4 regions of the Streptomyces sp. NPDC044984 genome follow, and region 1 is predicted to be linked to each of the others. Evidence: riboswitches for the same ligand, from Rfam matches in the RefSeq annotation. Region 1 holds a riboswitch; each other region holds the start of a gene.

The links. A riboswitch is a leader RNA that binds a small molecule or an ion and turns the genes downstream of it on or off. The one in region 1 is predicted to bind cyclic di-AMP.
Positions count from the first base shown of each region.
Region 2: it holds a riboswitch for cyclic di-AMP, as region 1 does, so the genes downstream of both, AB0A94_RS19965 (M23 family metallopeptidase) here and AB0A94_RS12445 (transglycosylase family protein) in region 1, are expected to answer to the same signal.
Region 3: it holds a riboswitch for cyclic di-AMP, as region 1 does, so the genes downstream of both, AB0A94_RS21940 (M23 family metallopeptidase) here and AB0A94_RS12445 (transglycosylase family protein) in region 1, are expected to answer to the same signal.
Region 4: it holds a riboswitch for cyclic di-AMP, as region 1 does, so the genes downstream of both, AB0A94_RS00725 (transglycosylase SLT domain-containing protein) here and AB0A94_RS12445 (transglycosylase family protein) in region 1, are expected to answer to the same signal.

Region 1 is NZ_JBEZBE010000009.1:87,253-92,160, forward strand. Features, by position in the region: gene eno (phosphopyruvate hydratase) at 1-1,200, opposite strand, end outside; gene AB0A94_RS12445 (transglycosylase family protein) at 1,434-2,153, opposite strand; cyclic di-AMP (ydaO/yuaA leader) riboswitch at 2,158-2,326, opposite strand; gene AB0A94_RS12450 (transglycosylase family protein) at 2,532-3,554, opposite strand; gene AB0A94_RS12455 (cytochrome P450) at 3,752-4,908, opposite strand, start outside.
Region 2 is NZ_JBEZBE010000017.1:77,611-82,518, forward strand. Features, by position in the region: gene AB0A94_RS19955 (HPr family phosphocarrier protein) at 1-47, shown strand, start outside; gene AB0A94_RS19960 (GntR family transcriptional regulator) at 206-901, opposite strand; gene AB0A94_RS19965 (M23 family metallopeptidase) at 1,083-1,856, opposite strand; cyclic di-AMP (ydaO/yuaA leader) riboswitch at 1,869-2,033, opposite strand; gene AB0A94_RS19970 (pitrilysin family protein) at 2,236-3,624, opposite strand; gene AB0A94_RS19975 (pitrilysin family protein) at 3,621-4,908, opposite strand, start outside.
Region 3 is NZ_JBEZBE010000020.1:12,856-17,763, forward strand. Features, by position in the region: gene trmB (tRNA (guanosine(46)-N7)-methyltransferase TrmB) at 1-811, shown strand, start outside; gene AB0A94_RS21935 (PrsW family intramembrane metalloprotease) at 841-2,196, shown strand; gene AB0A94_RS21940 (M23 family metallopeptidase) at 2,296-3,315, opposite strand; cyclic di-AMP (ydaO/yuaA leader) riboswitch at 3,328-3,485, opposite strand; tRNA gene AB0A94_RS21945 (tRNA-Met) at 3,794-3,867, opposite strand; gene AB0A94_RS21950 (dihydrofolate reductase family protein) at 3,931-4,908, opposite strand, start outside.
Region 4 is NZ_JBEZBE010000001.1:146,194-151,101, forward strand. Features, by position in the region: gene AB0A94_RS00715 (GNAT family N-acetyltransferase) at 1-1,082, opposite strand, end outside; gene AB0A94_RS00720 (HAD family hydrolase) at 1,290-2,162, shown strand; gene AB0A94_RS00725 (transglycosylase SLT domain-containing protein) at 2,126-2,605, opposite strand; cyclic di-AMP (ydaO/yuaA leader) riboswitch at 2,611-2,779, opposite strand; gene AB0A94_RS00730 (polyprenyl synthetase family protein) at 3,351-4,361, shown strand; gene AB0A94_RS00735 (DUF2092 domain-containing protein) at 4,604-4,908, shown strand, end outside.

The sequences.
Region 1 (4,908 bases):
GTTGTACTTGGCGACGCGCTCGGAGCGGGCCGGGGCGCCGGTCTTGATCTGGCCGCAGTTGGTGGCGACGGCCAGGTCGGCGATGGTGACGTCCTCGGTCTCGCCGGAGCGGTGGGACATCATGCACTTGAAGCCGTTGCGCTGGGCCAGCTCGACGGCGTCCAGGGTCTCGGTCAGCGAGCCGATCTGGTTGACCTTGACCAGCAGGGCGTTGGCGGCACCCTCCTCGATGCCGCGGGCGAGGCGCTCGGGGTTGGTGACGAACAGGTCGTCGCCGACGAGCTGGACCTTGTCACCGAGCTTGGCGGTGATGGTCTTCCAGCCCTCCCAGTCGTCCTCGAACAGCGGGTCCTCGATGGAGACGAGCGGGTACGCGTCGACGAGCTCGGCGTAGTACTCGGTCATCTCGGCGGCGGAGCGCTCCTTGCCCTCGAAGGTGTAGGAGCCGTCCTTGTAGAACTCGGACGCGGCGACGTCGAGCGCGAGGGCGATCTGCTCGCCGGGGGTGTAGCCGGCCTCCTTGATCGCCTCGAGGATGAGGTCGAGGGCCTCGCGGTTGGAGCCGAGGTTCGGGGCGAAGCCGCCCTCGTCGCCGAGGCCGGTGGCCAGGCCCTTGCTCTTCAGGACCTTCTTCAGGGTGTGGTAGACCTCGGCGCCCCAGCGCAGGGCCTCGGAGAAGGACTCCGCGCCGATCGGGGCGATCATGAACTCCTGGATGTCCACGTTGGAGTCGGCGTGCGAGCCGCCGTTCAGGATGTTCATCATCGGCACCGGCAGCAGGTGCGCGTTGGGGCCGCCCAGGTAGCGGAAGAGCGGGAGGTCGCTGGCCTCGGAGGCGGCGTGGGCGACGGCGAGCGAGACGCCGAGGATGGCGTTGGCGCCGAGCGAGCCCTTGTTGTCGGTGGCGTCCAGGTCGAACATCGCCTGGTCGATCAGGCGCTGCTCGGTGGCGTCGTAGCCGACGAGCTCCGGGCCGATCTGCTCGATGACGGCCAGGACGGCCTTCTCGACACCCTTGCCCAGGTAACGGTTGGCATCGCCGTCACGGAGTTCGATGGCCTCAAAGGCGCCGGTGGAGGCGCCGGACGGGACGGCGGCACGACCCGTGCTGCCGTCGTCGAGGCCGACCTCGACCTCGACCGTGGGGTTGCCTCGGGAGTCCAGGATTTCCCGGGCTACGACGACGTCGATGGACGGCACGAGCATCTCCTTCTTGGATGTGACGCGGGTGGGCAGGACCCCGGAGGGTCTTGCGAGTCCGAGCCTAACCGGCCCCGGGCGATCGGGCCGCCGGTCGCCCGCCCCATGGACAGAACCGAGAGTAAATTGTTTCCGAACGGAACAAAGCCGTTTCCGGAAACCCGGTCACAAAAACCCCGCCCCGGCGCGTACGGGGGAAGACGCACCGGGGCGGGGAGCCGTGGGGCAGCCGCTTACTTCAGGTGCAGCTGCTGGCCCGGGTAGATGAGGTCGGCGTCGTCGACGATGTCGTCGTTCAGCTCGAACAGCTCGGCCCAACCGCCCTCGACGTCGCGCTCGGCGGCGATGGAGCTGAGGGTGTCGCCCTTGACGACCTTGTACTCGCCGTCACCCTTCTCGACCTTCTCGCCGGTCGGGGTGGTGACGGTCTTCTCGGCCTTCCGCTCGGCCTGCTTCTCGGCGGCCGGACGCTCGGCGGAGCGGGAGGCCTTCTGCTCGGTCTCACGGGTCTCGGTGGAACCGGTGTCCTGGCTCTGCGAGGAGCCGGCCGAGGAACCGTTCGAGGAGGAGCCGGTGTAGGCGGCGTTGGACAGGCCCGTGCCGCAGACCGGCCAGGCGCCCTTGCCCTGGCCCGCGAGGACCTTCTCGGCGATCTCGATCTGCTGGGCCTTGCTGGCCTGGTCGGCGGTGGAGGCGTACTGCGTGCCGCCGTACGCGGCCCAGGTGGAGGCGGAGAACTGCAGACCGCCGTAGTAACCGTTGCCGGTGTTGATGGACCAGTTGCCGCCGGACTCGCACTGGGCGACGGCGTCCCACTCGGAGGCGGTGGCGGCGGAGGCGCTGCCGGCCGCCATCAGCGGGGCGGCGACGGCGGCGGAGGCGACACCGGCGACGGCGATCGCGCGGGTGGCCTTGGACGGACGACGGTGCTTGCCCTTGCCAGAAAACAGCATGGTTGGATCCCCTCACCGACGCCTGCGAGGTGAGCTGTCGGGTTCGGGCCGGTTGAGTTGCCCGGCCACGCCCCTCACGGGACGCGGCTTCACCCCAAGCCCGATCCGGTGTCAACCACCGGAAGGGGCACTTACCTTGGGTCCCCCGCTCCTGCCTGCGGCGCATGACGCGACGACTGTTCCCGTGCTGCCACTGGCAGGATTCGGCGTGGCGGCAGCCGGGGCCCGCGGTGGCGAGCGGTCACGACCGTAGGCACGCGATCCGCGGAATTTCAAAGACGATCAGGGCTTCTGAGACCTATCTCTCACAGCCTTTAAACCGGACATTTACCGCGAACCATGACGCCAACTGCCGCCGGGCCTACGCTCCTTCGGGCGTCACTTTTCGCCCGGTTCGACCCCGACCTCGAGCTCCTGGCCCGGCAGGATGAGGTCCGGGTCGGCGCCGACGACCTGCTCGTTCTCGGCGTAGAGCGACCGCCAACCGCCGCCCAGTTCAAGGGAGTCGGCGATGGACGAGAGGCTGTCGCCGGTGCGCACGGTGTACGAACCGTCGGCGGCATCGCGCGAGGCGTCGGTGCCGCGCGAGGCATGCCGGCCGGACGATTCCGGCGTACGGCCCTCCGCCTCAGCCTCCTCGGCACTGACACCGCGGTGGCGGCCGGTGCCGGTGCCTTCGGTGTCGGTGACCTCGGAAGAACCGGTGGTCTGCCCGGACTTGTCCGACTCGTCACCCTTGGGGGTGGCCGAGGCGGAGGGGGAGGTGCCGGATCCGTCGCCGGAGCCGGTGTCCGAATCCGTGCCCGAGCCGCTCGACTTGTCGGACTTGGCCGATTCACCGGCAGCACCCTCGCCGCCCTCCTCCCCCTCGGCATCGACCGACGGGTCGGACGTGGCCGACGGGGAGGACGAAGCGGACGGATCGCCGGAGTCCGACGATCCGGACGAGTCCGAAGAGCCGGAGGCACCGGAGGAGTCCGAGGTCGAGTCCTCCGCCACACCCGTGTCGATGTCGGCCGGCGCCGAGTCCTCGCCGAGGCCCGCCGTCAGTCCGCAGGTGCGCCATGCGCCGACCCCCTGGTCGGCGAGGATTCTCTCGGCCACGGCTATCTGCTGGCCTCGGCTGGCCTGGTCGGGGCTGGTCGCGTAGTCCAGGCCGCCGTAGTTCTCCCAGTCGTCCTGGGTCAACTGCAGGCCGCCGTAGTAGCCGTTGCCGGTGTTCTGGCTCCACGAACCGCCGCTCTCGCATTCGGCGACCCGGTCCCAGGTCGCACCGTCGGCCGCGCTGGCGCTACCGGCCCCGAGGAGCGGGATCGCGATGGCGGAGCCGGTCACTCCGGCCGCGACGAGGAGAGCCGGAGCCTGGCGGGGACGACGGTGCCGACCGTTTCCGGAGAGCATGCGGAAACCTTTCGCAAGACAGCAATGACCGGCGCGGCGAGTGGAACTCATGTGCCGCACTTGATGGGTGAACGTATCCGCAGACGATCACTTGTCACAAGTTCATGCCGCGCAGATCACGTGAAGATCACAGAGTTGAGAGCGTGTCATGTTTGCGCTGGCCCGCTCAGGGGCACAGCGGACGGCGGCCCGGTCCGTCACGTGCGCGGAGGAGTGAACTCCACCGGGAGCGTGCGCAGTCCACGCATGATGAGCCCGCCCCGCCAGCGGAGCTCGGCCGGTTCCACCGCGAGCCGCAGGTCCGGCAGACGCGTCAGCAGGGTGGCGAGCGCGGTCCGGCCCTCCAGACGGGCCAGCGGGGCGCCCAGGCAGTAGTGGATGCCGTGGCCGTACCCCAGATGCTGGTTGTCGCGCCGGCCGAGGTCGAGCACGTCCGGGTCGGCGAACCGCTCCGGGTCCCGGTCCGCGGCGGCGAGCACGACGAGGACGGGGTCGCCGGCCGCGATGCGCTGTCCGCCGATGGTGACCGGCTCGGTGGCGAACCGCCAGGTGGCGAGCTCCACGGGGCCGTCGTACCGCAGGAGCTCCTCGACACCGGTCTCCAGCAGCCCGTGCTCCCCGGCGGCGAGGGCCCGCTGCAGGCGGTCGCGCTGGTCGGGGTGGGTGAGCAGGGCGTAGGTGCCGTTGCCGATCAGGTTGACGGTGGTCTCGAAACCGGCGAACAGCAGGATGAACGCCATGGCGGCGGCCTCGTTCTCGGTGAGGTGCTCACCGTGGTCGGAGGCGCGGATGAGGCCGGAGATGAGGTCCTCGCCGGGGGCGGGTTCGGCGGGGAGCGCCTCGCGCTTGCGGTGGATCAGCTCGGCGAGGTAGCCGCGCATCTTCTTCACGGACCGGGCGACCCCGCCGCGCGGCCCCCCGCCGTGGCGGATCATCATGCCCGCCCAGTCCCGGAAGTCGTCCTGGTCCTCGCGCGGGACGCCGAGCAGGTCGCAGATGGCGTAGATGGGGAGGGGGAAGGCGAACTCGTGGATGAGGTCGGCGGAGCCGTTGTCCGCGAACCGGTCGATGAGCCCGTCGGTGAGTTCCTGCACGCGGGGCGCGAACTCGGCGACCCGGCGCGGGGTGAACGCCTTGCTGACCAGCCGGCGCAGCCGGGTGTGGTCCGGCGGGTCGATGTTCAGCAGATGCGTCATCAGCTCCGCCTGGCGCTCCCCGGGGATACCGGTCTTGCCCTTGGCGTGCGCGGGCTCGTCGTGGTGCGCGGGGTTCTTGGACAGCCGGTTGTCGGCGAGGATCTGCTTGGCATCGGCGTACCGGGTGACCAGCCACGCCTCCACCCCGCTGGGCAGCC
Region 2 (4,908 bases), on a different contig from region 1:
CGAAGCTGGTCTCCGAGGGTCTCGAGGAACTCCCCGAGACCGTCTGAGCACGCAAGGGGTGCGGGAACGTCTCTTCACCGAAACGCACCGCACTTAAAAGGCCCGCCCGGACCACCGCGCGGGCCTTTTCCTTTCCCTTCCCCCTTTTCCCGGGCAGCAGAAATAACCCCCGGGAAATGCACCCTCTTTGTATACGGCACCCGTGTTAATGCCGGAGACTCGGCATGTTTACGGGATGTTGCGGGTTCCTCACACGGTCCGCGCGGCCGGCGCCGGAGCCGAAGCGCAGGCGGTGCCCGGCGCTCGCGCGCTCGGTGTGCAGCGCCGTGACGGACCGCGCGCGGTCGCCGTCGCCGCGCGCCACGGCGTCCACGATCGCGCCGTGCTCCGCCCAGCACTCGACCGGGTCGGACGGTCCCTCGGTGGCGTACATCCAGGCGATCTTGTGCCGCAGCTGGGTCAGCGTCGAGGTCAGTGCCGGGCTGCCGGTGGCCTGGGCGAGCGTCTCGTGGAACCAGTCGCTCAGGGAGCGCAGGTCGTCGCTGTTGCCCTGGCGGGCGCGTTCCTGCCCCAGCCGGACCAGGCCCCGCAGCACCTTCAGATGGGCCTCGGTGCGGCGCTGCGCCGCGCGGGAGGCGCCGAGCGGCTCGAGGAGCACACGCATCTCCAGCAGGTCGGCGGCCTCCTGCTCGGTGGGTTCCGCGACGCAGGCGCCCGCGTGCCGCCGGGTCACCACGAACCCCTCGGCCTCCAGCGTGCGCAGCGCCTCCCGGACGGGGACGCGGGAGACGCCGTAACGGCGGGCGAGGACTTCCTCGGTGAGCCGGCCGCCGCGCTCGTGGACACCCGCGACGATGTCGTCCCGGATCGCCGTGCACACCGAGTGCGCGGGAATACGCATGACGAACCTCCGGCTTAATCCCCGTGAAACGTCGACGATTGACGTGTGTTCCGTGACTCTATTGCAATCAGCGGGAATTCACGACGCCGGACCGGAATCCATGCTTATTTTTTGGACAGGCGCCGCCCGGAAACACCGGTGCCCCGGCTCGGGGAGCCGGGGCACCGGGAAGCGGTCGGGTCTAGAGGTTCACGCCGTGCGCGCGGAGGTAGGCGACGGGATCGAGGTCGGAGCCGTACTCGGCGGTCGTACGGGCCTCGAAGTGCAGGTGCGCGCCCGTGACGTTGCCGGTGGCGCCGGAGAGGCCGATCTGCTGCCCGGCGGCGACCTGCTGGCCCACCGAGACGCCGATGGACGACAGGTGCCCGTACTGGGTGTACGTGCCGTCGTGCATCTTGATGACGACCTGGTTGCCGTACGAGCCGCCCCAGCCGGCCTCGACGACGGTGCCGACGCCGACCGACTGGACGGGGGTGCCGCTCGCGGCGTGGAAGTCGACACCGGTGTGGCTGCCGGAGGACCACAGCGAGCTGCCGGCCTGGTAACTGGTCGAGACGTACGAGCCGGGGATCGGGGAGACGAAGGTGTTGAGGCGCTCGCGCTCGGCCTCCCGCGCGGCGCGCTCCTTCTCCGCCCGGGCCTCCTCGGCCTCCTTGGCGGCCTTCTCCCGCGCGGCCTCCTCGGCGGCCTTCCGCGCGGCGGCCTCGGCCGCCTCCCGGGCGGCCTCGTGCTGGGCGGCCGCCTGGGCGTCGATCCGGTCGGCGACCGTGTCGCCCAGGGTGACGACGGGCGTGAGGCCGGTCTGTGCGGCGGCGGGCTCGGCGGCGAGCGCGGGAGCCGCGAGGGAGCCGACGACGCCGGTGGTGGTGAGCGCCGCGACGCCCGCCGCGCGGGCGGTGCCGCGCTGGGTCCGGCTGGGACGACGGTGCTTGCCCGGGGCGCGGGTGAACGCCATGTACAGGCTGGTCCTTTCCTTCCCTCTCGCCTACCGGGTTAGCTGACGGGTTCGGAGCAGGAAGGTCTCCTACGGACCCCCTCGCGACACGCGCGGGCGCCCGATTCACCCCAGGGACTCATGCGGGTCCCCGGCTCCCCTGGCTCGCGCCGTACGGGGACTCGGCGATGGCTGTCCGGTGCCGCGGATGCGGCGCACTGCCCGACGAACAGCCCGGACGACGCTAAGGGGACCGTCTCCCCCTCCTCAAACGAATCCCGGGTTTTGTAGCGCATCCCACAGGGCAGACAGGCAACTTCCCCCCCGATTCGGGCACAAGCGGGCCCCGGTGACTTCCGTGTCACCGGGGCCCGGTGCGCGCATGCGCCTCCGCGGCTCGCTACTCGGCCGTCACGACGGTGACTTCACCGATCCCGAGGGCCTCGACGGGCGCCTTGATCTGCGCCGCGTCGCCGACGAGGACGGTCACCAGACGGTCCACCGGGAACGCGTTCACGACGGCCGCGGTGGCCTCCACGGTGCCGGTGGCCGCCAACTGCCGGTACAGGTCGGCCTGGTAGTGGTCGGGCAGGTGCTGCTCGACCTGGTCGGCCAGGGTGCTCGCGACGGCCGCGGCGGTCTCGTACTTGAGCGGCGCCACACCCACCAGGTTCTGCACGGCGACGTCGCGCTCGTCGTCGGTGAGCCCCTCCGCGGCGAGCGTGCGCAGCACGGTCCACAGGTCGTCGAGGGCGGGGCCGGTGTTCGGGGTGTCCACGGAGCCGCTGATGGCCAGCATCGCCGCACCCGTGCCGTCCGGGGCGGACCGCAGGACCTGTCCGAACGCCCGCACGCCGTAGGTGTAGCCCTTCTCCTCGCGCAGCACGCGGTCCAGGCGGGAGGTGAGGGTGCCGCCGAGGCAGTACGTGCCGAGCACCTGCGCGGGCCACACGCGGTCGTGCCGGTCGGGGCCGATGCGGCCGATCAGCAGCTGCGTCTGCACGGCGCCGGGGCGGTCCACGATCACGACCCGGCCGGTGTCGTCGGCGACCACCGCCGGAACGGGCCGCGGCTGCGCCGGGGAGCCGGTCCAGGAGCCGAGCGTGTCGCCGAGCAGCGCGTCCAGGTCGACGCCGGCGAGGTCGCCGACGACCACGGCGGTGGCCGTGGCGGGGCGGACGTGCTTCTCGTAGAAGGCGCGTACGGCCGCGGAGTCGATGCCCTCGACCGTCTCCTCGGTGCCCTGGCGCGGACGCGACATGCGCGAACTCGCCGGGAACAGCTCCTTGGAGAGCTCCTTGGCGGCACGGCGGGAGGGGTTGGCCAGCTCGTGCGGGATCTCGTCGAGGCGGTTGCGGACCAGCCGCTCGACCTCGCTGTCGGCGAACGCGGGCGCCCGGAGCGCGTCGGCGAGCAGCCCGAGTCCCTTGGTGAGCCGCGAGGCCGGGACCTCCAGGCTGAGGCGGACGCCGGGGTGGTCGGCGTGCGCGTCCAGGGTGGCGCCGCAGCGTTCCAGCTCGGCGGCGAACTCCTCGGCGGAGTGCTTGTCGGTGCCCTCGGAGAAGGCCCGCGCCATGATCGTGGCGACACCGTCGAGACCGGCCGGCTCGGCCTCCAGGGGTGCGTCGAGGAGCACCTCGACGGCGACGACCTGCTGGCCGGGGCGGTGGCAGCGCAGCACGGTCAGGCCGTTGTCGAGCGTGCCGCGCTCGGGGGCCGGGAAGGCCCAGGGCTTGGCCTCGCCGGCCTGCGGCTGCGGGTGGAAGTCCATCGTGGCGAGCTCGGTCACTTCGCCGCCTCCTCGTTCTCGTCGGTGCCGGCGGCTGCGGCGGCTTCCTCGGTGTCCTGGGCTCCCGGGGCGACGGGCTCGTAGACGAGCACCGCGCGGTTGTCGGGGCGCAGGCGGGCCTTGGCGACCTCCTGCACCTCCTCCGCCGTCACCTCCAGGACGCGCTGCACGGCGGTCAGGGCGAGCTGCGGGTCGCCGAACAGCACGGCGTACCGGCACAGTTCGTCGGCGCGGCCCGCGACCGTACCGAGCCGGTCGAGCCACTCGCGCTCCAGCTGGGCCTGCGCGCGTTCCATCTCCTCGGCCGTGGGGCCCTGCTCGGCGAACCGGGCGAGCTCCTCGTCGATGGCGGCCTCGATGACCGGCACCTCCACGTCGCCGGACGTCTTCACGTCCAGCCAGCCCAGGGAGGGGGCCCCGGCCAGCCGCAGCAGGCCGAAGCCGGCGGCCACGGCCGTGCGGTCGCGCCGTACCAGCCGGTTGTAGAGCCGCGAGGACTCGCCGCCGCCGAGGACGGTGAGCGCCAGGTCGGCGGCGTCGCACGCGCGCGTGCCGTCCTCGGGCAGCCGGTAGGCGGCCATCAGCGCACGCGCGGGGACCTCCTCCTCCACGACCTCGCGCAGCTGCCCGCCGATGACGTCGGGCAGCGAGCCGTCGCGGGGCGCGGGCTTGCCGTCGTGGCCCGGGATGGAGCCGAAGTACTTCTCGATCCAGGCGAGCGTCCGCTCCGGGTCGATGTCGCCGACGACGGAGAGCACGGCGTTGTTCGGCGCGTAGTACGTGCGGAAGAACTGGCGGGCGTCCTCCAGGGTGGCCGCGTCCAGGTCCGCCATCGAGCCGATGGGCGTGTGGTGGTACGGGTGGCCCTCCGGGTAGGCGAGGGCGGTCAGCTTCTCGAAGGCGGTGCCGTAGGGGACGTTGTCGTAGCGCTGGCGCCGCTCGTTCTTGACGACGTCCCGCTGGTTCTCCATGGACTCGTCGTCCAGGGCGGTCAGCAGGGAGCCCATGCGGTCGGCCTCCAGCCAGAGGGCGAGCTCCAGCTGGTGGGCGGGCATGGTCTCGAAGTAGTTGGTGCGCTCGAAGCTGGTGGTGCCGTTGAGGGAGCCGCCGGCGCCCTGGACCAGCTCGAAGTGACCGTTGCCCTTCACCTGGGCGGAGCCCTGGAACATGAGGTGCTCGAAGAGGTGAGCCAGACCCGTACGGCCCTTGACTTCGTGACGCGAGCCCACGTCGTACCAGAGGCACACCGCGGCGACCGGGGTCAGGTGGTCCTCGGAGAGCACC
Region 3 (4,908 bases), on a different contig from region 1:
AGCCCCGCACCCGGCGCACACCCCCGGTGTGCCGACCCGCCCCGCCCGGGCCAAGGGGGAGCCCCGGTTCCCGGACGGGCCGAAGGCCGATCCCGCCGGATCGCACTTCGAGCGGCGGATCCGGAGCTTCCAGCCGCGGCGCAGCCGGGTGACCACCGGGCAGGCGGACGCCCTGCAGCGGCTGTGGCCCGCCTGGGGCTTCGACATCGACGGCAGCCGGCGGCTCGACCTCGCGGAGTTCTTCGGCGACGACCACCCCGTCGTCCTGGAGATCGGCTTCGGCATGGGCGAGGCGACCGCGCGGATGGCCGCCGCCGACCCGGCCACCAACATCCTCGCCGTGGACGTCCACACCCCCGGCCAGGGCAATCTGCTCAACCTCGCCGACCGGCTCGGGCTGACCAACGTACGGGTCGGCAACGGCGACGCGATCATCCTGCTGCGCGAGATGCTCGCCCCCGGCTCCCTCGGCGGGCTGCGCGTCTACTTCCCCGACCCCTGGCCGAAGAAGCGGCACCACAAGCGGCGGCTGATCCAGCCGGAGTTCCTCACCCTCGCCGCGAGCCGCCTCGCGCCGGGGGCGGTGCTGCACTGTGCCACCGACTGGGAGCCGTACGCGGAGCAGATGCTCCAGGTGCTCACCGCGCACCCCGGCTTCGAGAACACGCGGCCGGACGGCGGTTTCGCGCCGCGTCCCGCCTTCCGGCCGCTCACCCGTTTCGAGGCGCAGGGACTGGAGAAGGGTCATGTCGTGAACGACGTGCTCTTCCGCCGCGTACCGCAGGACGAGCAGGCAGCAGACCGAGCCTGATACAGCCCCGCCTCGTGAGGGTCGATCCCGTGGCCACCAGTCCCCCGTACCCGACGCCTCCCGGCGCAGCCCCCGGCGGAGCGCCGCGGCACGCGCACTGGTGGCAGCGGCCCTGGGTGCGGTACGGCGCGCTGATCACGCTGCTCGCGCTGTCCGGGCTGGTCATCCTGGCGCTGGTGCGCGAGCAGACCGGGACGCGGGGGTTCCTGGTCGGGCTCGGCCTCGCCGTCCTGCCCGTACCGCTGCTCGTCGCCGCCTTCCGGTGGCTGGACCGGGTCGAGCCGGGCCCCTGGCGGAACCTGCTGTTCTCCTTCGCCTGGGGTGCCTGTGCGGCGGCGCTGATGGCGATCGTCGCGAACAGCTTCGCCACCCGGTGGATAGCGACGGCGACCGCCGACCCGACCGGCGCCGACACCCTGGGCTCGACCGTCATAGCGCCGGTGGTGGAGGAGTCCGCGAAGGCCGCGGCCGTCCTGCTGGTGTTCCTGTTCCGCAGACGCGACTTCACCGGGATCCTCGACGGCGTGGTGATAGCCGGGGTCACCGCCACCGGCTTCGCGTTCACCGAGAACATCCTCTACCTCGGCACCGCCTTCGGCACCGACCAGCTCACCGGCGAGAGCGGCATCGCCTCGGTCACCGCGGCGACCTTCTTCGTCCGCATCGTGATGTCGCCGTTCGCGCACCCCCTGTTCACCGTGCTCACCGGGATCGGCTTCGGCGTCGCCGCGCTGTCCGCGGACCGGCAGCGGGTCCGGCGCGTGCTGCTGCCGCTCGGCGGGCTGCTCCTCGCGATGGGCGTGCACGCGCTGTGGAACGGCTCCTCGACGCTCGGCCAGTACGGCTTCCTCGCGGTGTACGCGGTGTTCATGGTGCCGGTGTTCGGGCTGCTGACCTGGCTGGTGGTGTGGACGCGGCAGCGGGAGCTGCGGACCGTGCGGGAGGAGCTGCCCGCGTACGTGGCCGCCGGGTGGCTCGACGCGGCGGAGCCGTTCGCGCTGGGTTCGATGCGGGCGCGGCGCGTCGCCCTGCGGTACGCGCGCCGCTGCGGCGGGCGGGCGGCGGCGCGGTCGGTCGCCGCGTACGAGGCGTACGCGACGTCGCTGGCGTTCCTGCGGCACCGGGGGCGGCTCGGGCGGGCGGGGCCGGACTTCGTCACCCGGGAACGTGAGCTGCTGCTGGAGCTGTGGCACCGGCGGGCAGCGGCCCGGCCGGCCCTGGAGCACGCGGCCCGCGCCACCGCGCCCCGGGTTCCGGTCACCGCGGCGCCGTGGGCGGTGTACGGCGGGTATAGCGGGTACGGCGGCTACGGGCAGCCGCCGTACGGAGAGCCGCCGTACGGGTACCCGTACGGCGCGTACGACCCGAACGCCCACCGGCCCTGACGGGTCCGCACCGCCCCGGAGAGCACCTGACCGGCGGCCCTGACGTCGAGAGGTCGTCGTCGGGACTGCCGGGGTTCAGGGCGTGGGAAGCCGGGTCGCTCAGACCGTGAGGCCCTTGCTCTGCAGCCAGGCCATCGGGTCGATGCCCGAGGCGGAGCCGCCGGTGTGGACCTCCAGGTGGAGGTGGGCCCCGGTGGAGTTGCCGGTGGAGCCGACACGGCCGATCACATCGCCGGTGTTGACCTTCTGGCCGACGCTGACGCTGATGGAGGACTGGTGTGCGTACCAGATCTCAGTGCCGTCGTCGAGCGTGAGCACGGTCTTGTAGCCGTAGGAGCCGTCCCAGCCGGCGGAGGTGATCGTGCCGGTGTGGACCGCCTTGATCAGCGTGCCCGTGGGGGCGGCGAAGTCGAGGCCGGTGTGCTGACCGGAGGACCAGTAGGCGCCGGCCTGGCCGAAGGTGGAGGTGACGGTGTACGAGGAGGTCGGCAGCGCGTACTGCTTGGCCAGCTTGGCGAGGCGCTCGGCCTCGGCCTTCTTCTCGGCCTCCTCCTCCGCCTTCTTCTTGGCGGCCTCGGCCTTGGCCTCGGCCTCCTTCTCCGCCTTGGCGGCGGCCTCGGCGGCCGCCTTCTCGGCGGCGGCGACGGCCTCCGCCTCGGCCTTGCTCTCGGCCTGCGCCTGCTGCTGCTCGACCTGCGCCATGATCCTGGTGCGCAGCGCCTCACCGGCGTCGGCGGAGCCCTGCTCGGTGTCGGCGGCGGTCATGCCGAGGGTGCTGAGGGGGGTGGCCGATCCCTCGGGGGTTTCCTCGTCGGAGATGAGGGAACCCACGTTGGGGAGGTCGGGCATGGAGATCGAAACCGGCGGCTTGCCGGTCTGGGCGCTGGCCATGCCGCCGGCGCCGACGGCGGCGATGACGCCGACGCCCAGGACGGTGGAGCTGCGGGCGAGTCCTCCGCCGCGCTGCTTGGAGACGCGATGCCGGCCGCGTACGGGGCGAACGGACTCCGCGGTGGGGTTCCACTCCTCGAAGGGCCCCTCGTCGGCGCGGCCGGCGCCGTAGGCGAAGGTGTCGCTCGGCTTGAACGGGGCCTCGGGGGCAGGCGGGTTGGACGCCACGTGGGCGCGCTCCTTTCCTTCCGTCTTCGCCTACCGGGTTAGCTGACGGGTTCGGAGCGGGAAGGTCTCCTACGCGCGTATACGAGCCGTGTCTCCACGGTGGTATCCACGCGATTCACCCCATGGTGGTGGTTCCCCGGTTCCCTCGCGGGATTCGGCGCGTGCGCACGGAGCCGACTTCTGTGACGGCTGGGACGACCGCGCTGCGTTATCGAACGTTAATAGACGCGAGGGCCTGATTCCAAGCCGTTCCTCTTGATCATTAACGATTTCCGGGTGGACTTACTTCCCACGGGCGGTCAAAAACGGGCGAGTTGACCGTGCTTCAGGCCGTCTCGCGCGACGGACGGTTTCTGACCGTACGTCAGTTGTTATGCGCTGCGGGACGGACCGCTCACGCTGAGTGAGAGCGGGAAGCGGAGGAGGAACGGAAAACACCGAGGGCCGGAATCCTTGGATTCCGGCCCTCGGCCTTCAGTAGCGGGGACAGGATTTGAACCTGCGACCTCTGGGTTATGAGCCCAGCGAGCTACCGAGCTGCTCCACCCCGCGTCGGTGAAACCAGTGTACGCCATCCGCAGGACCCGGCGCACATCCATTGCCGGCGGCCCGGTTTCAGCGGTCGAGCAGATGTCCGTTCGGCGCCTTGGCGCGGTCCTCGTGCTCCGGCAGGACGACGACGGTGGCGCCCCCGGCCGCCAGTACCGCGCTGCCGTCGGCGCCCGCCACGAACGTGTCCGGCTCGCGCCAGGCCGTGACCACCCGCCGCACCCCCGCGTCCAGGACCAGCCGGGCACAGGGCGCGGGCCGGGACGCGCGGCGGGCACAGGGCTCCAGGCTGGAGTACACGGTGGCGCCGGCGAGCCGGGGGTCCGCGGGGTCGGTCTTGGCGAGCGCGGCCTCCTCCGCGTGCACCACCGGATCGGCGCCCTCCCGGGAGTGGCCGCGCGCCAGCTCCGTACCGTCGGCGGCCACCACGACCGCGCCCACGCTGAACGCCGTCTCCGAGGGCGGGCACTCGGCGGCCAGCTCGCAGGCGAGGGCCAGCCAGTGGTGGTCGGCGGCGGAGGGCAGCGGGCCGGTGCCGGGGGCGGTGGGCTCGTAGCGCATCAGGACGACGTCGCCGATCGGGCGGCTCTCGACCAGCCGCAGCCGGCCGCCCTGGTAGGAGCCGGGGCCGAAGAGGCGGGGGGCCTCGGGGTCGCCGACGAACAGCGGGGCGAGGACCAGCTGGAGCTCGTCGGCCAGCCCTTCGGTGAGGAGCTGGGTGTGGATCGTGCCGCCGCCCTCGACCATGAGCCGCCGGACCCCGCGCTCGGCGTGCAGGTGCTCAAGGAGCAGCCGCCAGTCGAGCTCGGCGCCGAGCGGGACGACGTCGGCGGCGAGGCCGAGGGCGTGGGCGCGCCCGGCACCCTCGTCGGTCGTGTAGAGGACCTTCTCACCGCCGATGTGCCAGAACCGGGCCGCCGGGTCCAGGTCGCCGGAGCCGCTGACGGTGACCTTGAGCGGGTACTCGGCCCGGCCCCCGGCGACGCGGGCGGCGCGCCGCTCGGGCGAGTTGACCAGCAGCCGGGGGTTGTCGGCGCGGATCGT
Region 4 (4,908 bases), on a different contig from region 1:
GACCGGCGCAGCCGTGCCGCGCCCTTCAGGGTCCGCGCCGCCAGCGCCGCCAGACGCGGACGGGCGCGGACGAAACCGTGCGCGCGCCGCGCGGGTTCGCGGCTCAGCCAGTGCAGCGCGGCGCCCGCGCCCGGACGGGTCGCCGCCCCCTCGTAGACGGCGAGTTCGCCGGTCTTCAGCGAGTCCTTGTACTCGGCCGGACCGCGCCCCAGGTCGAGCATCCCGATGCCCTCGGCCGCCGCCGCCTCGGCCATCCGCAGATGCAGCACGAGACCGGGCGAGTACTTCGCGAACTCCGGGTCGTACGCCGGGAACCAGCAGGCCAGGACGGACGCCGACCGCAGCCCGAAGTGCGCGGCGACGGGGCGGTCCCCGACGTACAGGACCGACAGGGTGCCCGTGCACTGGGCGGCCCGGGTCCCGGCGAGCCGGTCCACGAGCCGGGCGATCCACTCCCGCGCGAACCGGTCGCGCCGCCCGGTCCTGCGGTACTGCGCCGACTTCCACCCCATCAGCGCGCGCAGCACGGCCGGGTCGCGCTCGTCGAAGACGAACCGCACGGCTCCGGCCCGGCGGCCCAGCCTGCGCTCCTTGGCCAGCGTGGTCTTCAGGAACTTCGGCGACCGGGCGCGCAGCACCGACTCGTACGCCTCGTAGCCCTTCTCCACGTCGATGACGTACGTGGCGTGCTCCTCGGCCGCGTACGGCACGAACAGCTCCTGGCCGGCCTCCAGGTTGTCGAAGGCGAAGCTCGACACCGAGCAGGCCCGCAGCAGTTCACCCGTCTCCGGGGCGGCACCGGGGGCCAGGACCGCGCCCTGGCAGTCCGACACCCCGAGCGCGATCGCCCGGCCCTGCCCCAGCACCCCCCGCTCGTACGGCAGGAAGCCCGCGGGCTGCCCGCCCGCGTACAGCACGGCGATCCGGGCCCGCGGCCGCACCCGGGCCGCGGCGATGCTGAACTCCGGTTCCATGAACGGGTTGCGCGGTGCGTCCGTCGCGGCGCGCAGTTCCCGCCAGCGCTCCCGTTCCCCCTCGCCGAGCTCCTCGGGCCTCAGCACGCGCACGCGTCCACTGCTCACCTGACCCCCCGATCAAGTCCCCCCTGGACTCCTGGAAGGTACCGCCCGGGACCGGGCGGACGGTAGATAGCGGACCATGTTCTTGCCAAACGGGGAAAGAGTCCTGAACCGGTCCTTACCCGGCGTCGAGAGAAGGGGAACCGCACCGAAAGCGAACGCAAACGGGCGCGGTGAATCGGACCGTCGGCTTGTCCGTATTCTCTGATCATGGCCGCACCCACCGATTGTTCGCTCATCGCCACCGACCTGGACGGGACGCTGCTGCGCGGCGACGACACCCTCTCCGACCGGTCCCTCGCCGCGCTCGCGCGTGCGGAGCGGGCCGGCGCGCGGCACCTCGTGGTGACGGGGCGCCCGGCCCCCAGAGTGCGGCCGCTCCTGGACGACCTCGGCTGCACGGGGCTCGCGGTGTGCGGGCAGGGCGCGCAGGTGTACGACGCCGGCGCGGACCGGCTGCTGTGGTCCGTGACGCTGGACCGGGAACTGGCGGAGACCGCGCTCGGCAAGATCGAGGCCGAGGTGGGGGAGGTGTACGCCGCGGTCGACCAGGACGGGGTCGACGGGCTGACGCTGATCGAGCCCGGCTATCTGATGCCGCACCCGACCCTGCCCGCGGTGCGGATCGAGCGGCGCGGGGAGCTGTGGGACCGGCCGATCAGCAAGGTGCTGCTGCGCCACCCGGACCTGTCCGACGACGCGTTGGCGGCGGCGGCCCGGTCGGTGGTCGGTTCACTGGCCACGGTCACCATGTCGGGGCCGGGCACCGTGGAGCTCCAGCCGTGCGGGGTGACCAAGGCCACGGGACTGGCGCTGGCCGCCGAGCACCTGGGGCTGAGCCCGGCGCGGACGGTCGCCTTCGGCGACATGCCGAACGACATCCCCATGTTCGACTGGGCGGCCCACGGCGTCGCCATGGCCAACGCGCATCCCGAACTGAAGGCGGTGGCGGACGAGGTCACCACGTCGAACGAGGACGACGGCGTGGCCGTCGTCCTCGAGCGACTGTTCGGCGGGGCGAGGACGCTCGCCCGTCAGCGGGTGGCTCAGTACGCGCCGAAGACGTTGTCGATGGAGCCGTAGCGGTCGGCGGCGTAGTTGCAGGCCGCCGTGATGTTCGCGACCGGGTCGTACGGGTCGAAGGCGGTGCCGGGCACGTGGTAGGCCGCGAAGGTCGGGTCGATGACCTGCAGCAGGCCCTTCGAGGGGGTGCCCTTGGCGGCGTTGGAGTCCCAGTTGTTGATGGCGTACGGGTTGCCGGAGGACTCGCGCATGATGTTGCGGTGGATGGCGTCGTAGCTGCCGGGGATGCCGTGCTGCGCCATGATGTCCAGCGACTCGCGGATCCAGCCGTCGAGGTTGTCCGGGTACGCCGTCGCGGGGGCGGCAGCGGTCGTCGTCGGCTCGGTGGTGGCCGCGGCGGCGCCGGTGGCGCCGAACAGCGGCAGGGCGACCACGGCGACGCCGGTGCCGGCGACGGCGAGGGAGCGGACGAGGCGGCGGCGGTGCTGACCGAAAGCAGGCATGTCTGGGTTCCTCTCCTACGCCTGCGAGGTGAGCTGTCGGGTTCGGGCGGGAGAGTGCCCGGCCGTGCCCCTGCGGGCATGGCTTCACCCCTAGCCGTTCCGGCGCGTGTCCGGTCCGGCGGCTTACCTGGGTCCCCCGCTCCTGCCGTTCTGAGTGATCGTCGTGGGTTGATGCGGGCGGCGGCAGGATTAGGCGTCCACCCGGCAGGCCCGGAACGTATGCGAGAGCACATGTCGGGAACAAGTGCGGATCTCACACAAGGCGCCGTTTGATCTTGCAATGGGTGTTTTGGGATGCTTGATCCTTTGCGAGTGCCAAGGGTCAACTCGGTGCCCTGGAAAGGGAGAAGGCGGGTGGCGGCCGGTGGTGGGGGTGCCGGGTCGCGCGTGACCCACTTCACTGGGGGTCGCCGGTGAGCGCATTTTTCGCCAAGGGGAATTCGCTCAGCATTTGCGGCAAATCGGACGCCGGGACGGGCAGGATGGTCCGCGTGATGGGTCGCGGCCCGGGAGGCGGGCCGGGGGCCGGGTCGAGGAGTGGATCGCCGCCTCCGGGAAAGTCGGAGAATGTCCGTTGTTATCGAATGGTCAAAAGCACTCCGCTCCTGCTCCCGTACCGCCCTGCCCGTAACCCCGGGCGCTGACGGTGATCGAAACGTGACCGGATACGCTGACTTGAGTGAAGGCAGCGACCTATCGACATTCCGTGTAATCGCCAGTGGACACCAGCAGACAGGAGACCCTCGTGACCGTCGTCGGGCCGTTCGGGCTGAGCGTGCGGGACCAGGCTCTGGAAGCCGATGTCCAGGCCGGAATGGCGGCTGTCGAGGAAGGGCTGCTCGAGGCCACCAAGAGTGAGGTCCCCTTCATCACGGGAGCCGCCCAGCACCTGGTGCGGGCCGGCGGCAAGAGGTTCCGTCCGCTGCTGGTGATGCTCGCCGCCCAGTTCGGCGACCCCTACGCGCCCGGTGTCGTGCCCTCGGCCGTGGTGGTGGAGCTCACCCACCTGGCCACGCTGTACCACGACGACGTGATGGACGAGGCCGAGGTGCGGCGCGGCGTCGACAGCGCGAACGCCCGCTGGGGCAACTCCGTCGCGGTCCTCACCGGGGACTTCCTCTTCGCGCGGGCCTCGCACATCCTGGCCGACCTCGGTCCTGAGGCCGTGCGGGTGCAGGCCGAGGCGTTCGAGCGGCTGGTCACCGGGCAGATCCTGGAGACCGCGGGACCGCAGGACGGCCGCGACCCGGTCGACCACTACCTCGACGTGCTCGGCGGCAAGACCGGCTCGCTGGTCGCCGTCGCCTGCCGGTTCGGCGCGATGATGTCCGGGGCCGAGGAGGCGGTCGTGGACGTGCTGACCCAGTACGGCGAGCGGCTCGGCGTCGCCTTCCAGCTCGCCGACGACGTCCTGGACATCGCCTCCGACTCCCACGAGTCCGGCAAGACCCCCGGCACCGACCTGCGTGAGGGCATCGCCACCCTGCCCGTGCTGCGGCTGCGCGAACGGGCGGCCCGGCTGGGTCTCGCCGACGACGTCGCCCTGTGCGAACTGCTCGACTCCGACCTCACCGACGACGCCCGGCACGCCGAGGCGCTGCGGCTGCTGCGCGTCCACCCCGCGCTGGAGCAGGCCCGCCGGGACACCGTGCGCTACGCCGAGGAGGCGCGCGCGGCGCTGGTCCCGCTGCGGGAGTGCGAGGCGAAGGCGGCGCTCGTGCAGCTGTGCGACGCGGTGGTGCACCGCGCGGGCTGAGCCGGCCCGGACTCCTCCGCGACCCCTACGGGGCGGGGGAGGAAACCGCCCTCCGTGTCATACCCCAGCAGTACGTGGAGTTGCGTCCGGGGTCTGACGAATCCGCCTGCCGGATTTGGTCAGATGGACCACGACGGACAACACCACTTCTCACCGGTTCGGGTGAGAATGGCGGCTCAGGGTGAGACTGGTGCGAGGACACGAGACGAAAAGCCGCCGCCGACCACGGAGGTAGGGCACACATGGCACCGTACGAATCCGACGACACGACGACCGCGGGGGAGGCCGGCGAGCCGCGCACGCGACGGCGCAGGGCCGCGCGGTACGTCGTCCCGGTCACGGTGATGGGAGTGGCGGCCGCGACCATCGGGCTCGTCCCCGCGATCGCCGACTCCGGCGACCCCGATCTGCCGGAGATCACCGCAGCGCAGCTGATAGAGAAGATCGCGAAGTCGGACGTCGAGCGGCTGTCCGGCACCGTGAAGATCACCACGGACCTCGGTCTGCCGGACCTCGGCGGACTGGAGAGCAGCCTCACGTCGGGCGC